Regions from separate parts of the Paenarthrobacter sp. AT5 genome, predicted to be linked through region 2. Evidence: riboswitches for the same ligand, from Rfam matches in the RefSeq annotation. Region 2 holds a riboswitch; each other region holds the start of a gene.

Region 1 (6,120 bases), 1.6 Mb from region 2:
GAGAACCTGCGAACCGTCGCCGCCCGGCACGACGCAGTGGTCGCCGACATGTGGTCCCTGCGGCAACTCGCTGATCCGCAGATGTGGGACGTGGACCGACTGCATTTCTCGCCGTTGGGCCACCACACGATCGCCACCATGGTGCTGGAGGCACTGAACGTGCCGCACACGCTGGAACCGATGGCACCCAAACCCCTCCCGCCGCGCACATGGCGCGAAGCCCGGTCCTCCGACCTCGTGTGGGCCCGCGAGTACTTCGTTCCGTGGGTCATCCGCAGGTTACGGCACCAATCTTCCGGGGACGGCATCACGCCAAAGCGCCCGACGCCGGGTCCCGTTTCAAGTGCTAACTGACCATGAGGATACTCACAAAACTCATAAGCCTCACCAGGAGCGCCAAACTCACAAAACTCACAACGACTCATAAGCTTGATACATGATCGAGAATCCATTCAGGCCCTCAGCAGGAGCAACTCCTCCGGAAATCATTGGACGGTCAGGCCTGCTTGATGAGTTCAAATACGGTTTGCGGCTTGGTTCCGGGGCACCGGGACTGCTCACGATCTTCACCGGAGCCCGCGGGATCGGCAAGACGGTGATGCTCGGGGAGGTCCATGACGCCGCCCGCCAAGAAGGCTGGGCAGTCATCGCGGAGACTGCAACGGAAGGCTTCATGGGTCGCGTCGGCGAGGAAATGCTCAGCCTGACCCAGGAACTTGGCAGCGGTCCGCAGAACCGGCGGATCACCGCCATCGGCGCCGCAGGATTCAGCATCACCACCCAGTTGGCACCCGAACGCCAAGTAGCATGGCGCAAGCTCGGCGAAGAACTTCTCCACATCCTCGACAACAAACACACCGGCCTGATCATCACGGTGGATGAAATCCACGCCGCCGACCGCAACGAACTCGCTCAATTGGCGGCCAGCGTCCAGCACTTCATCCAGGACCGGATGCCGATCGGCCTGGTATTCGCCGGACTGCCTGCAGCCGTATCCGACCTGCTCAATGAAGGCGTTGCCACGTTCCTGCGCCGGGCCGACAAAATCGACCTCCATGCGGCGGGCATCCGCGACGTTGAACGGTCTTTCGCCTCCATCTTCGCCACCGCCGGCTTCCGTGTCCCGCCCCACCTGGTCCAAAAGGCAGCCGAGTCGACCGGTGGCTACCCCTTCTTGATCCAGCTCGTCGGCTACTTCCTCTGGCGCGAAGCGGAAAATAACAACGGCACGCTGACAGATGCCGAGGCGGACCGCGCGGTACAGGCCGCCCACAGGCGCAATGCCCGCACGGTCATCGAAGCCGCACTCTCAACCGTGTCGGCAAAGGACCTCCAGTTCCTTCGCGCAATGGCGCAGGATGACGGTCCTTCGATCGCCGGAGACCTTGGAGAGAGGCTGAAGGCAAAGACCAATCTAGTCGCCAACTATCGCTCGCGCCTGCTCGCCGCCGGCCTGGTGGAACCTGCCGGCCACGGGAAGATCGATTTCGCGATACCGGGCCTTCGACAGTATTTGCGCAATCTGAACACAGACTAGTCATCTCACGGTACTAGTGCGCCGAGCCCGATCCCGTAGGCTGCCAAAACAAGTCATCGGTGTAGGCTCGTATCAAGGGCCTGGGCTTCGTATACATCTTGATGGGATCATTTTTCGCGTTCGGAGCTCTCTGGACCCTACTCACGTCGGCAAAGTAGTTCTCTTTTTGGTTTGTCTGGCGCTCCCCAACCTGGAGGTTTGATGGTTGGGCTGCCGCGGCGGCGAAGCCCTGACGCGACGGGGCTAAGCTGGGATAGGACCTAGGAGGGCTCCACTGTGAACAATCTGATCTTCTGGATCATCGTCTGCTCATGGGTGATTCCAGTTGGAATCCGCATGTACAACCGGTCCAAGGCGCGCCGAATCCATAACGACGGCTTCCGTGGCTACCCGCCGCAGAACCTTCCCGGGCCAGGCTACCCGCCGCAGAACTACCCCGGCCAGGCCTATCCGCCGCAGAACTACCCCGGGTATCCGACGGGACCCGCCGACATCGGCCCGGCTGATGCAACGCCGCCGGAGGTACCGCCGTCGGGCGCTTCACCACAGGTGCCGCCCCCGGCAAGTGGAGGCTCTGCGCCGCAGGGCTACCGGGCGCGGAAGCTCGCAGAGCTGGACGCGAAGTTCAGCAACGGCGAGATCGCCATGGAGGACTACATGAAGCAGCGCGGCGAGATCATGAACGGCTGAAGTCTTCGGCAAAGAAGGCTGCGCCCAGCTGGCCCGCGAGCTGGCCGATCTCCGTGAGGAAGCCGTCGTGCCCGATGGGGGCTTCGATGATGTGGACCGGGACGTCGCCCGGCAAGGCTTCGGCGAGTTCGTGCGACTGTGCCGGGAAGTAGAGCCGGTCGGAGTTCACGGCCGCCACAAAAAACTGTGCCGTGGCCCGGGACAACGCTTCCTTGAGCGGGCCGCGTCCCCGCCTGACGTCGTGGGACATCAGGGCCTCGGTGATCGCGATGTAGCTGTTGGCATCGAAGCGGCGCACCAGCTTGGTGCCCTGGTGGTCCAAGTAACTCTCCACCTGGTAGCGCCCCCGCTCCCCCAGCACGGCGGCGGCCAGCGGTTTCTCCTGCGGCTGCGCTTCCCGGCCGAAGCGGAGGTCCAGCTCCAGCGCGGAACGATACGTGATGTGGGCAATCCGCCGCGCCAAGGCAAGGCCGGTTTCAGGTGCCGGGCCATGGTAGTAGTCACCGTTGTTGAAGTTCGGATCCTGGCGGATTGCGAGCGTCTGTGCCTGCGCAAACGCGATCTGCTCCGCGGTGCTGTAGGCACCTACGGAAATCACGGCGCAGCGCTCCACCCTGTTCGGGAAGGTCACTGCCCATTCCAAGGCGCGCGCCCCGCCCATCGAGCCGCCCAGCACTGCATGCCACTGCCGGATCCCCAAGGCGTCGGCGAGCCGGGCTTCGGCCACTGTGCTGTCGCGCAGGGTCACCAGTGGGAAACGGGAGCCCCAGGGCTTGCCGTCCGGGGCTTGCGACGACGGCCCTGTGCTGCCGTAGCAGCCGCCCACGATGTTGATGGAAATGACAAAGAACCTGTTGGTGTCGATCGTTGCGCCCGGGCCAACGAGCTGCTCCCACCAGCCTTCCTCGTCCGAGGCGCCGCGTGCAACATGCGTACTACCCGTCAGGGCGTGCTCCACGAGGACGGCGTTTGAGGCGTCGGCATTGAGCTTGCCCCAGGTCTCATAGGCCAGGACAACGTCCGGGAGAAACCCGCCGGCTTCCAGCTCCAGGGAACCCACGCGGGCGTATTTGACGGTTCCGTCCTGTTCTTCCGACGTGGGAAGGGATGTAGCAGTAATGGTCATTCCTTTGACACCTAAACCTCGCGCTTGCCCGCCGCCGTTATTGCGGCCGGCCAGGTCCTCACCCGGGGCACCCCACCGCGGAGGAGGGTTGCCGGCCAGCAAGCCGGGGCTGATCGCTGGCACTCATGACCTAACACCTAGAGTTTAGGAAGAGAACGGCCGTTCTGGCGAAGAATGTGACAGCAGTATGACGGTTCAGGGCGTTTTAGTTCACGAACGCGCACGTGAAGGGGCCGCCCGGCGAAGAATCCTCAATCCGGGCGGCCCGCCGCGACGCACGTCAGGCGGGTTCAGGCACCCTTTGCCGCGCGGAATCCTGCCTCGAGATCGGCAATGATGTCATCGATGTGCTCGATTCCCACGGACAGGCGGACGAGGCCCGGGTTCACTCCGGCAACAGCCTGCTGTTCCGCGGTCAGCTGGCTGTGGGTGGTCGACGCCGGGTGGATGACCAGGGAACGGACATCACCGATGTTTGCCACATGGGAGTGCAGTTCCAAGGCATCGACGAAGCGCTTGCCGGCTTCGACGCCACCCTTGATGGTGAAGGCAACAACGGCTCCCGTGCCGCGGGGACCGTACTTGCGGCCACGGTCGTACCAGGGGCTTGACGGCAGGCCCGCATAGGCGACCGCTTCGACGTCGTCACGGGCTTCAAGCCATTCGGCCACCTTGGTGGCGTTGGCCACGTGACGCTCCACCCGCAGGCTCAAGGTTTCCAGGCCTTGGGCAATAAGGAAGGCGTTGAACGGCGATACTGCGGAACCAAGGTCGCGCAGCAACTGGACGCGGGCCTTCAGGATGTAGGAAAGGTTGGCGCCGAGGGCGCCGTCCTTGCCGAGGTCGCGGGCGTAGACCAGGCCGTTGTAGCTGGGGTCGGGAGTGTTGAAGTTCGGGAAGCGCTCCGGGTCCTGGCTGAAGTCGAAGTTTCCGGAATCCACGATCACCCCGGCAATGGCAGCACCATGGCCGCCCAGGTACTTGGTAGCCGAGTGGACCACAATGTCCGCACCCCACTCGATGGGACGGATCAGGTAAGGCGTGGAAAGCGTGTTGTCCACGATCAGCGGGACACCCGCTTCATGGGCAACCGCGGCGACGCCTTCGATGTCCAGCACGTCCTGGCGGGGGTTGGAAACAACTTCGCCGAAGAAAAGCTTGGTGTTGGGCTGCACGGCGTTGCGCCACTGCTCCAGGTTGTCCGGATCCTCGACGAAGGTCACGGAAATACCGAACTTCTTCAGGGTGTGCGCCAGGAGGTTGTAGGTTCCGCCGTACAGGCTGGGGCTCGCCACCACGTGATCGCCGGCCTCAGCGATGTTCAGGATCGCGAAAGTCTCCGCCGCCTGGCCCGAGCTGAGCAACAGGGCCCCGAGCCCGCCCTCAAGGCTCGCAATGCGCTGTTCCACTGCGTCCTGGGTGGGGTTGCCAATGCGGGTGTAGATGGGAGCCAGTTCCGCCAACGCGAACCGGTTGGCGGCACTCTCAGCACTGGGGAACACGAAGGAAGTGGTCTGGTAAATCGGCAACGAGCGCGCACCGGTTGCAGCATCCGGCTCCTGGCCTGCGTGGATCTGGCGGGTTTCGAAAGACCATCCCTGGGACATGACTGGCTCCTCTTCGTAGCGCATGGGTTTAGTAACGGGGAGTGCTTGGAACTGCGGCCAGTCTAGGAAGCCGGCACGGAATTACCCACCTTTATGACGAAGACAGTATTTTTCGGTCTTTCCGCGACGCGACAGGGCCGGGGTCGGCGCCACGCCTCAGGGCACGCCGTAACATCCCACCTTAGTTAGGCACGACTTAGCTGAGACCCGAATCACAAAGTGCCAAGATGAAGCCATGCGCATGGATCACGTCTCTTACGCTTGTGAAAAAGATGGCCTCCTGGCCACTACCGAACGAATTTCCGCAGCACTGGGAGTGGACGCAGTCCGGGGCGGAGTGCACCCCCGCTTCGGCACCCGGAACATGATCATTCCCTTGGCGGACAGCAAATACCTTGAAGTCGTGGAGGTCCTGGACCACCCCGCTTCGGATAAGGCACCCTTTGGCCAGGCAGTCCGGGCACGCTCGGCAGCCGGCGGCGGATGGATGGGCTGGTGCGTCGCCGTTGACGACCTTGCCCCGTTCGAAGCACGCCTCGGCCGCTCCGCAGTACCGGGCAACCGCAAGTTCCCGGACGGCCGCGAACTCGTGTGGCAGCAGATCGGCATCCTCGGCTTGATCGCCGACCCGCAAGTGCCGTACATGCTCAAGTGGGAAGGCGACCCCTCCCTGCACCCGTCCAAGGTTTACGAGAGCGACGTCAAGATGTCCAGCCTCACCATCGCCGGTTCCGCAGAGCGCGTGACCGAGTGGTTGGGTGAACCCGTGGAGAAGCCGCTCGAGGACGTCGCCGTCCAGTGGATGGCACCGCACGGAACCCCCGGCATCATGTCCGTCACTTTCGAAACCGCCGCAGGAGCCGTCACCATCTGACGCTGTTCCACACAATACTTCGGCCGCCATCAGCGGGTGCCAATGACGTCACCCACCGATGGCGGCCGAATACCTTTAAGGGGCGGGTCCGGGCCTCCAGGCCCACAGGCCTCCCGGCCCTACGCCTACCCGGTCAGCCCAGCCCCACGGCCTTCCCAAAGAGGCTGAAGCCGACGAATGCCACGATGTCCAGCAGCGCGTGGGCTATCACCAGCGGCAACACGCGCTTGGTCTTGGTATAAAGCCACGCGAACACCAAGCCCATGACCACGTTGCCGATGAACGG
Region 2 (6,120 bases):
CGGGACTGTTCTTCCTGGGTGGCCTGGCCTCCGCCGTCGGAATCCGGAACGAAGTACCTCCTGCGGGGGGACAGCCGGCGGATGCTTCGGGCAGCGAAGGCGGAAAAGCGGCCGACGACGGCGGCACGGCCCACCAGCCAGGCTGACCGCCAGGTGCCCGCTTGAGTCAGCGCGTGAGGACACAGCCTTCGTGGGTTTCTGTGCTCTGGACCCAGAGTGCTGAGGTTACTTCGTCGGCAAGGTCGAATTCGCGCCGGGCGGACCCGCTGCCCACGCGGACCACCAAGGCCCCTCCGAAGGGCTTGCGCCCCACCACTTCCACGCGGGCATCCAGGGAAATGTCCTCGGCGGCCAAGTAGCGCAGCAAATCGGGATTCTCATCGCTGATGCGGGTGATACGGCCGGAATGGCCCTCGTCGAGTTCGATCAGGCGGTAGGCATGCGGCAACTCCACCGATCCGTCCGACGCGGGGATCGGGTCACCATGCGGATCCCGCACGGGATGGCCGAGCTTCGCGGACATCCTTTCGATGAAGGTGTCGGAGACGGCATGCTCCAGCATCTCGGCTTCATCGTGGACCTCGTCCCAGCTATAGCCCAGTTCTTCAACGAGGTACGTCTCAATCAGCCGGTGCCGGCGCACCATGGACAGTGCCAGCCGCATGCCTTCAGGGGTCAACCGAATGGCGCTGTAAGGCTGGTGGTCTACCAGGCCCTGGTCCTTGAGCTTGCGGACCATCTCGGACACCGACGAGTTGGCAACCCCCAACCGCTGGGCAAGTTGCGAGGAAGTGATCGGCTTGTCCTGCCACTCCGTGTAGGAGTAGATGACCTTGACGTAGTCCTCGATCGAGGAGGAGGGCGTGCTGGTCTTCACGTTCCAAGCCTACCGTGGCCGCCGGCTCAGGCCTTGCGGGCCCGCCAGGTGTGCGTCACGTACGGCAAGGCGAGGAGCTCGCCGCGGGCATGGTGCAAGTGCTCGTAGAGGTACCACTCCAGGTTGCCCATCACTTTCTCCCGGGTGGCCTGATTGGCGCGCAGGTAGTAGCTGCGGGACTTGGTCAGTTCCATGATGTCCTCGGGGGACACTGCGTCCTGCCAGCTGGTGACGTGGCTTTCGAGGTTCTCGAACTCCGGGCCCACCACTGGCCGGAACCCCGGCTTATGGACATCACCGGCATGCATGATGCGTGAAAGGCGATGAACCCAGGCCACGGAGGTGTCCAGTTGGTTCCAGATGAGGCCGAGCGTTCCGTGCGGACGGAGGATCCGGGCAATCTCGGTACTTGCCTTGAGCGGATCGCACCAGTGCCAGGCCTGGGCGACACTGACGACGTCGAAAACTGAGTCCGCCAGTCCCGTCACTTCGGCAGTACCTTCAACGGCGTGCGCCTGCGGGCAGTTCTTCCGCAGCTGGTCCAGCATGTCCGCGGAAGGGTCGACGGCGCTGACCTGCAGGCCCCGGTCGAGCAGCAGTGTTGTGAATTTGCCTGTCCCTGCGCCAATATCGGCTGCGGTCCGTGCGTTCGGGGGCAGCAGCCAATCGACGGAATCCGCCGGGTACCCGGGGCGGACCCGATCATAATGTTCGCCGCCGTCCTGGAAGCTCTGCCCCAGCTCCCGACGTCGGTGCGCGTGCAGCTTTGGGCCGCCGGCGCGTCCGGCGCGTCCGGCACCTCCGGAAGAAACCGGGAGGCCGGAGGGCAGTGATCCTCCGGATTCGTTGCTTGAACGCGTGGACACGCGGGGGACTCCTTCAGCGGCAGTAGTCAGGGATACCCAAAGAATCTACCGCAGCAACGTGGCGCCAAGGCCGGGAAGGCTCCTAGTCCACGGTGCAGGGAGCGGCCCCGGCGGTTCCGGGCGTATTGGGCGCCCACTCCGGGTAGCTGCGGTGATCGTTTGCGGGGACCCAACGGCCCTCGTCCACGACGTAATCCCAGCCAAGTCCGGTGGTCTTCAGTTGCCGGATGCCGGCCAGCAGCCTGGCAGCGTCCTCAAGCCGGGAGCCGACGCCGAAGCTGGCGCGCAGTGAACCGGACGGCAAGCCGAGGCGCTTCAGGAGCGGGTGGGCGCAGAAACGGCCATCGCGCAGGCCCACGCCGTGCTCGGCGGCCAGGTAAGCCGCCACCAGTCCCGCGTCGAAGCCTTCAACGGAGAAGTTGACGACGCCGATGGTGTCGGTGGAATCACTGAAGATCCGGTGGACGGTGACCCCTTCAATGGATTCCAAGCCCTCAACCAGGAAGGATCGGATTGCCACCTCATGGTTGTGCCAGTCCTGTTGGTCCAAGCCGGCCAGCACCTGGGTAGCCCGCGCCAAGGTGGCTGCCCCCAGGACGTTGGGGGAGCCGCCCTCGTGCCGGGCCGGACCAGTTGCCCAGCTCACCGAATCCAGGCGCGCTTCACGAACGGCGCCGCCGCCGGCAAGGTGGGGGGTTCCGGCGTCGAGCCAATCGGGACGGCCGACCACGACGCCTGCGCCGAAGGGCGCGTAGAGCTTGTGCCCCGAGAAGACGACGTAGTCCACGTCGCTCTCGGAAATGTTGATGCGCCGGTGCGGGGCGAGCTGGGCTGCATCGACGACGATCCGCGCGTCGAACTCATGCGCCAACGCTGCGAGCTCTGCAATCGGCAGGATTTCGCCGGTGACGTTGGAAGCGCCGGTCACAGCGAGCAGGGATATTCCGCCCTGGCTCAATTCATCGCGCAGGTTGGCGATGGTGGCAGACAACGTGGGGGAGGCGATGACGCTGCGGTGCGGTACGCCCTGCCAGGGAAGCAGGTTGGCGTGGTGCTCAATGTCGAGGTACAGCACTTCACCGGCCGGTGCGCCGTCAAGCTGGGGGAGGCATCCGGCGAGGAGGTTCAGCGAATCGGTGGTGTTGCGGGTGAAGATGACTGAATCATCCGGCCGGCCGCCAACGAAGTCCCGCACGATGTTCCGCGAGTTTTCATAGACGGACGTGCTGATTTGGGATGCGTAACCGGCGCCACGGTGCACACTGGCGTAATAGGGCAGGATTTCATTCAAGTAGGCAGAGACGATGGTCAGTGCCGGGGCCGACGCTCCGTAGTCAAGGTTTGCGTACCTGACGTGGCCCCCTTGGATCAGGGGAGCCTGCAGCTCTGCTCCTGTGACGGCGGCCAGCGGTCGCGCTGCGAGGGCTTCGTGGGCCGCGTGGTCATCTCCGAAAGCGGGCAGGACGGTGGAATCGAACGTAACAGTGCTCATGGGACCTCACTCAAGAAGGACCCCTCCAAGGGATCCGCGCTTGCCGTATCCGTTCCGGACCGGCCTGGTCGTCACCCGGGGCACCCCACCGCGAATGGAGGGTTGCCGGCCAGCAAACCGGGGTTTAGCGCTGGCACTCGTGACCTGTAGAAGAGACTAGGACACCTTCCGTGGACGATTCAAAGCGGGAGGAGTTTGTTAAGCGGTTTGTTACGGAGAGAGCCGAATCCCGTTTTGGTCGAATAATCGACGGCGATGGCACCCTGAAGTGGGTTTGTCGCCGTCGATTATTCGCAGCATTACGGTTCGGCTGTTGCCGGAGCGCGCTAAAGGAGATCGTCGATCTCCGGGTTGAGGCGCTTCAGGACCTCTGAGTGGAGGATGGAATTGGTGGCCAGCGCGTTGCCGCCGAAGGGGCCGTCTTCGCCCTCAAGCGAGGTGAACCTGCCGCCGGCCTCCGTGACGATCGGCACCAAGGCAGCCATGTCGTACAGGTTTAGTTCCGGTTCGCAGGCGATGTCTACGGCACCTTCGGCCACCAGGCAGTAGGACCAGAAATCCCCGAAGGCGCGGGTCCGCCAGACGTCGTCAGTGAGGGAAAGGAATTCGTCCAGGTTTCCGCGCTCCTTCCATCCCGAAAGGCTCGAGAAGGACAGTGACGCGTCCGCCAACGAAGAGACATTGGAGACTTTCAAACGGGTGGCCGACGCGAGGGACCGCCCTGTGTAGGCTCCCATGCCCTTGGCGGCCCACCAGCGTTTGCCGAGTGCCGGCGCGCTGACCACACCCACCACGGGCTCGTCCTCGTCAACGAGGGCGATCAAGGTCGCCCACACCGGCACCCCTCGAACAAAGTTCTTCGTCCCGTCGATGGGGTCGATGATCCAGCGCCGCGATCCATGGCCGCTGCTGCCGAACTCTTCGCCCAGCACGGCGTCGCGGGGACGCGAACGCGAGAGCTGGCCGCGGATGGCTTCCTCGGCGGCCTTGTCCGCATCGGTGACCGGCGTCAGGTCGGGTTTGGTTTCGATCTGCAGGTCCAGGGCCTTGAACCGGTCCATGGTCTGGGCGTCCACCGAATCGGCCAGGACGTGGGCCAGCCGCAGGTCATCGTTGTAACTGGAAACGGGTTGGGTCATGCCACCAAACTATCGCGAAACAATCCCTGCACCCGGGAAGTGGTGCTTTTCCCGTCTCAGTTGACGGTGCCGAGTTCCTTGGTTTCCTTCGCCTCCAGGCGTGGGTCCGCTCCGAGGAGCCGGCGCAGGGACGCCAGCCTTGCGGTGCCGGAAGGTCCGGCATGCCCTTCGTTGACCCAGGCGTCCAGTCCGCAGTTGACGGCGTTGGCGTCGTGTTTGCAGCCCCGTTCGCAGTCTTCGGTACCGGGCTCGAGGTCCGGGAAGGAGTGCAGGATCCGGTCCGGGTCGACGTGGGCCAATCCGAAGGAACGGATGCCGGGAGTATCGATGATCCAGCTGCCCGAAGGAGCGTCGGCCAGCTTGAGGGCCAGGGCCGACGATGAAGTATGCCGGCCGCGGCCCGTCACGGCGTTGACTCCGCCGGTTGCCCGTTCCGCGCCCGTCAGCGCATTGACCATGGTGGACTTGCCGACGCCGGAGTGCCCCAGCATGACGGTCACTTTTCCATCGAGGTGGTCCCGCAGGCGGGACACCGCTTCGCTGTCGAGCCGGGCGGACAAGCCGTCGTCCGAGCGGGCATCGATGCCGGATGCCTGTGAATCCGCCGTGCGGCTGATGATGACCGGAAAGTCCAGGCTGAGGTAGTTCGAAAGAAGTTCCGCCGGATCCTTGACGTCCGCCTTGGTGATGAGCAGCAGCGGCTCTATGCCGGCGTCGTAGGCTGCCACCAAGGCGCGGTCGATGAAACCTGTACGCGGCTCCGGGTTGGCCGCGGCCACCACCACTACCAGCTGGTCGGCGTTCGCCACCACTACCCGCTCGATCGGGTCCGTGTCATCGGCGCTGCGACGCAACAGGGTCCGGCGTTCTTCGACGCGGACCAGCCGCGCCAGGGTATCGGGGCTGCCGGAGACATCGCCCACCAAGGCAACGAAATCGCCCGGAACCACCGGCGTGCGGCGGAGTTCGCGGGCCCTGGCTGCAATGACTACGCGTTCGTTGTCAGAGTCCTCGCCCACGATCGCCGTGTAGCGCCCGCGGTCGACCGTGATGATTCGTCCCACCACGGCGTCGTCGTGGCTGGGACGGTCCTTGGTGCGGGGCCTGGAACCCTTCTTGTTCGGACGGATGCGGACATCCGATTCGTCCCAGGAGCGTGCGTCGCGGCCCATGCTCAGCGGTTGCCCCCGGTTGTGCCCGCCTGTGGGAATTCGCCGGAATCGCGGGTAGCCTGCCCGAGCATGGCTGCCCACATGTGCGGGAATTCGGGCATCGTTTTGGAAGTCGTGGCGATGTCTTCCACTTCCACCCCTTCCACGGCGAGCCCGAGGATGGCACCCGCCGTAGCCATGCGGTGGTCCGCATAGCTGTGCACGACGCCGCCGTGCAGGGCAGCCGGACGGATGATGAGACCGTCCGCGGTTTCTTCCGCGTCCCCGCCGAGGCGGTTGATCTCGTTCACCAACGCGGCGAGCCGGTCCGTTTCGTGGCCCCTGAGGTGGGCGATCCCGGTCAGGCGGGAGGGTCCGCTGGCCAAAGCGCACAGGGCGGCAACGGTGGGAGCCAGTTCGCTGGTCTCGTCAAAGTCCGCCCCCTTGATGTCGGGACCGCCCGTGACGGTGAGCGTGCCGTCTTCCAGCGTGACGGTTGCCCCCATGGTGGTGAGGATGCTGCGCCAGAGGTCACCCACCTGGGTTGTCCGGAGGGGCCAGTTGGGGATTCTGACGGTGCCGCGGGTGGCCAGCG
Region 3 (6,120 bases), 1.0 Mb from region 2:
TAGAGGCGTTGGGTGCCGTGGTGGGGCATGCCGTCAAAGTCACCGTCTCCGGCACACCGGGAGGTGCCATCAAGGATCCCGATCCCGTGCTGGCACGCGTCCGCCGGGCCTAGGAACTCCGCACTACGGGACCTCAGCCAACCGCGGGAACTCAGCACTGCGGGAACTCAACCAACCGCGGGGTCGCCCGCGGGAGGCTCCGGATCCCACACCATCAGGTACCCTCCCACAGTCGCCTCCGTAACGTAGAAGACGAACGGCGGAATGTCCTTGGCCTTGAGCAGGATGCCGGCGAAAAGTACCGCAGCACTGCTGGCCGTCAGCCCCACCCAGCGCTCTGCCGGCGATCGCAGCAAGCCGGTGCCGAGGGCGGCCAGGCCGGCGATGTGCAGCCATGAGTAGCCCAGGAACGGAACATTCGAGCCGCGACGATACGCAAACCGTTCAAGGTCCGACGCCCTCCGGGACAGGCTGTACACAAACAGCGGAGCTCCGGCCAGGAGCGCCGCAGCCGAGGCCTCTACCCAGTGCTTGGCCTTGGCGTCAGGCATGGCCCGTGCCAAGGCGGCGAATCCAATCGGCACGGCCGCGGTCCCGGCTGCGGCCACGTGGTGGCCGGTCACCCATCCCCGCTCACCCCGCAGAAGCAGCCTCAAACGCTCGGCCGGATCGTGGGTGGTATAGACGCGGGGCACCGGAGATATTCCCGCCAGCCACACGACCGAACCCGCAACAATGACAGCCCCCGCGCGGCGGTATGGATGCCTCATGGCATGAGATTAGACCTGTTTGAGGGCCTTCTCCAGATCCAGGATGAGGTCGTTGACGTCCTCGAGCCCAACGGACAACCGGACCACGCCGTCGGAGAGCCCGATGGCTGCACGGCCTTCGGGTCCCATGGCCCTGTGGGTGGTGGTAGCCGGGTGGGTAATGAGCGACTTCGAGTCGCCCAGGTTGTTGGAGATGTCGATGACCCGCAACCCGTCGAGCAAAGCGAACGCGGCTTCCTTGGCGGAGCGGCCGGACGACGGCGAAAGCTCGAACGTCAACACGGTACCGCCGGCCTTCATCTGCTTGGCGGCCAGCTCATACTGCGGGTGGGATGTGAGCAAGGGGTATTTGACCCAGTTGATCGCAGGCTGATCTTCCAGCCATTCGGCAATCTTCAGCGCAGAGGCGGAACTGTGGTTCACCCGCAGGCCCATGGTCTCCAGGCCCTTGGTCAGCACCCACGCGTTGAACGCGGACAATGACGGCCCGGTGTGCCGCATGAGTTGCTTGACCGGGCCTTCGATGAACTCCTTGGTGCCCAGGATCGCGCCGCCCAGTACGCGGCCTTGGCCGTCGATGTGCTTCGTGCCGGAGTACACAATGACGTCGGCGCCGAGCTCGCCGCAGCGCTGGAGCAGGGGAGTGGCAAAGACGTTGTCCACCACCACTGTTGCCCCGGCGGCGTGCGCGAGCTCGCTGACGGCTGCGATGTCCACGATCTCCTGCATCGGGTTGGAGGGGGACTCGAAGAACACCGCGGTGGTGGGCTCGGAGAGGGCAGCGCGCCACTGGTCCAGGTCGGGGCCGTCTACGAACACCGTCTCCACGCCCCACCGCGGCAGGATCTCGTTGAGGATCACGAAGCAGGAGCCAAAGAGCGAGCGGGCGGCAACCACCCGGTCGCCGGCGCCCAGCAAGGCACCAAGGGCGGTGAAGACTGCGGACATGCCCGACGCCGTCGCGAAGCAGGCTTCGGTGCCTTCAAGGAGACGCAGCCGCTCCTGGAAGGTGGCAACGGAGGGGTTGCCGTAGCGGGAGTAGACGAATCGTTCGTCTTCTCCGGTGAAGGCGCGCTCGGCAGCTGCAGCCGACTCGTAGACGAAGCCGGAGTTGAGGAAGACGGGCTCCGCCGTTTCCTGGAAATTGGTACGGTCAAGGCCACCGCGAACGGCTTGGGTGTCTGGATTCCAGCCGGCGGCGTCAGGGTTGAAAGTCACTTCTTATTCGTTTCCAAGGTTGGTTGGCAGGCCGCGGTTTTTCCAGCCGTTGACGGTTCGTTCGCCGTAACGGTCCGGTTCACCTTCGAAGCCTTCGAGGACGTTGTAGGCGGTGAAACCTGCCTGGGTTGCGGCGATGGCCGCAGCAATGGAGCGCTGGCCGGACCGGCAAAGGAACACAAGCTCAACGCCGTCTCCCTCGGGTGCCTGTTGCTGCAGGTCTTCGATGAAGCGGGAGTTCGGGACGCCGCCTGCAAGGTTCCACTGGATGAACAGGGGATCGTTTTCCGTGGCCTTGGTGTCGGGGATGCCGATGTGGGCCCACTCGCCCTCGGTGCGGACGTCCACCAGGATGGCACCGTCCTGCAGCTTCGCCCAGGCATCCTGCGGGGTCAGGTCTCCGGCGTAGCTCATGCGTGGCCCTCGAATGCTGCCTCGTCCTCGTAGTTCTCCAGCTCATCCACGGCATTGGCCACGGCGGCATCCGCGCTGGCGACGGCGGCAGGCAACACCACTGCCTGTGCCACGATGACGTCCGTTCCGTTGAAGGTGGCCGACGGGCTGCCATGCAGGACGTAGCCTTCAGCGAGGGCGTTGCTGATCCGTTCGCAGAAGTCCCGGGTGTCCGGGCCCGTGATCAAACGGTAGGAAAGTCTCTCTTCGATGGGTTCAGGCATTAATGTGCTCCTCAGTCACGCTTGCAGTTCGAAGTGTCGAATACGCCGAGTAGTCACCTGAGGCACCCCGCCGCGGGAGAGGGTTGCCGACCAGCAAGTCAGGGCTTGGCGCTGGTACTCATTACTCAAGAAGAAAATAACATCCGCGGCCGTTGCGACGCATGTGGCGGGTGTCCCGCCGTCGTCATGTTGCGTAACCGGACCGGCCGCCGGGACTGGACCATTTAAGACGTCACGGGAGCATAATTGACGCAATACGACCCCCTGTAACTTCGCATGAAATCAGGTCGCGGTGAACGGACAGAGCAGTTCTACACTCAAGCCCATGCTGCATTTCGGATGGTTCGTGGGCCATGGATTCGGTGTCCAGGGCTGGGGGACTCCCGGCTACAGCCTTGGCTATGACTGGAAGAAGCCTGCGCTCTACCAGGAGGCGGTCAGGGCTTTTGAACGGTCGGGGCTGGACCTGTTCATCATCGAAGATTCACTCACCGTCCCGGACACGTACGGCGGCACCGCGGAAGTGTCGCTCGCGCACGCGTCCTTCGCTCCGAAGCACGATCCCTTGGCCCTGGTGCCGTACCTGCTGTCCGCGACGGAACACCTCGGCATTGTGCCCACCATCAGCGCGTCCTTCTACCCGCCTTTCACCGCGGCCAGGCTCCTTGCCACCCTGCAGCATTTCTCCGAGGGCCAACTCGGCTGGAACGTGGTGACCTCCGGCAGCGACCTCGCCGCGCAGAATTACGGACTGGACCAGCAGATCGAGCACGACCTGCGTTACGAGAAGGCGGAGGAATTCGTCGACGTCGTCCGGCGGCTTTGGCGGAGCTGGGAACCGGACGCCGTGCTGGAGGACGTGGAGGCAGGCCGGTTTGCGGACCACACCAAAGTCCATCCCATCAACCACGACGGGCAGTTTTTCAAGGTCCGGGGTCCGCTGAATACGGCACCCCTTCCCGAGGAACCCGTACTGGTGCAGGCCGGTGCATCGCCCCGGGGCAAGGCGTTCGCGGGTGGCCACGCCGACGTCGCAATCGCCCTGGCCCGGGGCGTCGACGGGATGAAGGCCTACCGCGATTCCATCCGTGCCGAAGCCGCAAATGCAGGACGGAATCCCGACGACGTCAAGGTACTTTTTGTCCTCAAGCCCACCGTGGTGGGGTCTGCTGCGGAGGGGGAGGAACTGCGGGCACGGCGCAAGGAGCTGACGCAGCGGGACATCGACAGCCAGCTCAACTCGATCTCCTACCTTTCGGTGATCGACTTCAAGCAATTCGACCTCGATCAGCCCCTCCCCGAGCTGAGCACCAACAGTAACCAAGGAACGCTGGAACACTTCGCCAAAGCGGCTCCTCCCGGGTCCACGCTGCGGCAGATCCTGCAGGCCCGCAGCGGCGGCGCCGGTGATTCGATCATCGGGACCGCCGGAGAGATCGCCGACTACCTCGAGGAGACGGGCGAGGCCGTGGGCGGTGACGGCTTCCTGTTTTCCGGGTTCGTCGATCCGGTGACGGTGCATGGGGTCCTGGACAAACTGACTCCCGAACTTCGTCGCCGCGGCCTGCTGAGGAAAAGCTATGGCAACGGCGGTTTCCGGCAGAATCTCCTGGATTTCTGACCATGTTTCCGGAGTCGAAGGTGCTGCTGATCGGGACGGCGCCAGTGCATGCAGAAAGCATCGCCATGGCGGCGGCGGACGACTCCTGCCACGTGAAACTCAACCATGATGCCCTGACTTTGATCGGCCGTTCACGGGAAGTCGTGGAGCACGTGGCGGCCTCCGGCGAGCGGGTTTACGGCCTCAACACCCTCCTGGGGTCCGGCCGCGATACCGCTGTTGAGGAAGGCTCCATCCTTGCCTACCAAGTGCAGGTGGTCAGGTACCACAACAGCGGGGTGGGACCCTACCTGAGCCGCGCCGAAGCACGTGCCGTGATCCTCGCCCGCCTGGTCGGATTCAGTCGCGGCGGCTCCGGCGTCCGGCCCGAAACAGCCCGCTTCTACGCCGACCTCCTGAACCGTGGCGTCCACCCCGCCATCCCGGCCGAAGGTTCGGTGGGCTCTTCCGACCTCACCCAACTGGCCGCCGTCGCCGCCGTCGCGATCGGTGAGGGAGAAGCGCTTGACGCGTCCGGCGTCCTGGTGCCCGGCGCCAAGGCCCTCGCGGACGCCGGACTTCAGCCCCTCACGCTCCACGCCGGTGAGGCCTTGGCCCTCGTCAGCGCCAATGCCTATTCGGTAGGTGCCGGCACCCTCGCCTTGCTGAGGTTGCGGCATGTGGCCCGGCTTGCGGACGTCGCGCTCGCCCTCTCCCTGGAAACCATCGCAAGGTACGACGGCGGCGGCAACCTCAGCCCCTTCTCGCCGGCTATCCAATCGGCCAAGGCCGTGGACGGCCAACGGGAATCGGCCGCCGCCGTCCGCCGCCTGTTGAGCGGCGGGTGGCTGGAAGATGTACGGCCGGAAGTTTCCGTGCAGGACCCCCTGTCCTTCAGGGCTGCGCCTCAGACGCACGGGGCGTTCAGGGCCTCGGTGGGGCAGTTGGCGGCAGCGTTGGACGTGGAATTGAACGGCAGGGGTGACAATCCGCTGGTGGACCTCGAATCGGGGCAGATGGTCTCCGGGGGCAACTTCCAGCCGATGCAGCTGGCGTTGGCCTTCGAGGGCTTGCGCTTGGCGCTCGCCCACGTGGGCATTCCGAGTGAACGCAGGATCGCCAAGCTCTACCCGCCGCAGCGTGCCATCCGGGCGAAGCATCTTGCCGCCGCGGCCGGGTCCGGCCTGGTGCAGGAAGAGTTGCCGGGGCTGCTGTGGTACTCGGCGGCCGGGCTCCTCGCCGAACTGAAATTCCTGGCAGCGCCGGCCACCCTTGGCGCACCCACCTTGTCCGCCGACGTCGAAGACCATTCAACCCTCGCGCCGCTCGCCCTGCAGCAACTGGAGGAATCCGTGGACGCCGTGGAGAAGCTGCTCGCCATTGAGGCCCTGACGGCGTCCTATCTGCTGCTCGAAGCGGGAGCTGCGCAGCCGCTGGGCAAGGGGACCGCCGCCGTCGTTGGCCGCCTTGCCGACGTCCTTGCAGACCGGCCGTCCGCCCCGGAACTGGTGGAGCACGCGCGGCGGGAGCTTCGGATTGTTGTTGACGGACTCCGGCAAGGTGGAAACGAATGGTGACGACGGCACATCGGAAGCACGGCGCGCATGCTGCAACTGTCCCTGCCGATGCGCTGGACGCCTCCGTGCTGGAGCGGGTAGGGAACACCCCGCTGGTGAAGCTCGAAGCCCTGGGCCGCGGGTTGGGCAGCAGCATCCACATTAAGCTTGAGTCGGAGAATCCCGGCGGATCCATCAAGGACCGGACGGCCTTGAGCATGGTCCGGGCAGCCGAACGGTCCGGCGAGTTGAAGCCCGGGGCCACCATCGTGGAGAGTACGTCGGGCAATACGGGGATC

The links. Region 2 has a riboswitch for S-adenosylmethionine ahead of RI444_RS14270 (aminotransferase class V-fold PLP-dependent enzyme). Riboswitches for the same ligand answer to the same signal wherever they lie in the genome.
Region 1: another riboswitch for S-adenosylmethionine. It lies ahead of RI444_RS06640 (homoserine O-acetyltransferase MetX); the one in region 2 lies ahead of RI444_RS14270 (aminotransferase class V-fold PLP-dependent enzyme).
Region 3: another riboswitch for S-adenosylmethionine. It lies ahead of RI444_RS19160 (DUF1737 domain-containing protein); the one in region 2 lies ahead of RI444_RS14270 (aminotransferase class V-fold PLP-dependent enzyme).

What each region holds. Positions count from the first base shown of each region.
Region 1 is NZ_CP136441.1:1,458,283-1,464,402, reverse strand. Features, by position in the region: gene RI444_RS06655 (SGNH/GDSL hydrolase family protein) at 1-354, shown strand, start outside; gene RI444_RS06650 (ATP-binding protein) at 437-1,537, shown strand; gene RI444_RS06645 (hypothetical protein) at 1,814-2,227, shown strand; gene RI444_RS06640 (homoserine O-acetyltransferase MetX) at 2,214-3,353, opposite strand; SAM riboswitch class IV at 3,369-3,484, opposite strand; gene RI444_RS06635 (bifunctional o-acetylhomoserine/o-acetylserine sulfhydrylase) at 3,644-4,960, opposite strand; gene RI444_RS06630 (VOC family protein) at 5,196-5,834, shown strand; gene RI444_RS06625 (CPBP family intramembrane glutamic endopeptidase) at 5,968-6,120, opposite strand, start outside.
Region 2 is NZ_CP136441.1:3,095,826-3,101,945, reverse strand. Features, by position in the region: gene RI444_RS14285 (MFS transporter) at 1-146, shown strand, start outside; gene RI444_RS14280 (metal-dependent transcriptional regulator) at 167-877, opposite strand; gene RI444_RS14275 (class I SAM-dependent methyltransferase) at 904-1,707, opposite strand; gene RI444_RS14270 (aminotransferase class V-fold PLP-dependent enzyme) at 1,826-3,235, opposite strand; SAM riboswitch class IV at 3,267-3,380, opposite strand; gene hisN (histidinol-phosphatase) at 3,562-4,374, opposite strand; gene RI444_RS14260 (ribosome small subunit-dependent GTPase A) at 4,431-5,546, opposite strand; gene aroA (3-phosphoshikimate 1-carboxyvinyltransferase) at 5,549-6,120, opposite strand, start outside.
Region 3 is NZ_CP136441.1:4,114,982-4,121,101, reverse strand. Features, by position in the region: gene RI444_RS19180 (glutamate--cysteine ligase) at 1-113, shown strand, start outside; gene RI444_RS19175 (hypothetical protein) at 168-770, opposite strand; gene RI444_RS19170 (O-succinylhomoserine sulfhydrylase) at 780-1,988, opposite strand; gene RI444_RS19165 (rhodanese-like domain-containing protein) at 1,992-2,402, opposite strand; gene RI444_RS19160 (DUF1737 domain-containing protein) at 2,399-2,665, opposite strand; SAM riboswitch class IV at 2,678-2,791, opposite strand; gene RI444_RS19155 (NtaA/DmoA family FMN-dependent monooxygenase) at 2,958-4,286, shown strand; gene RI444_RS19150 (aromatic amino acid ammonia-lyase) at 4,289-5,842, shown strand; gene RI444_RS19145 (PLP-dependent cysteine synthase family protein) at 5,836-6,120, shown strand, end outside.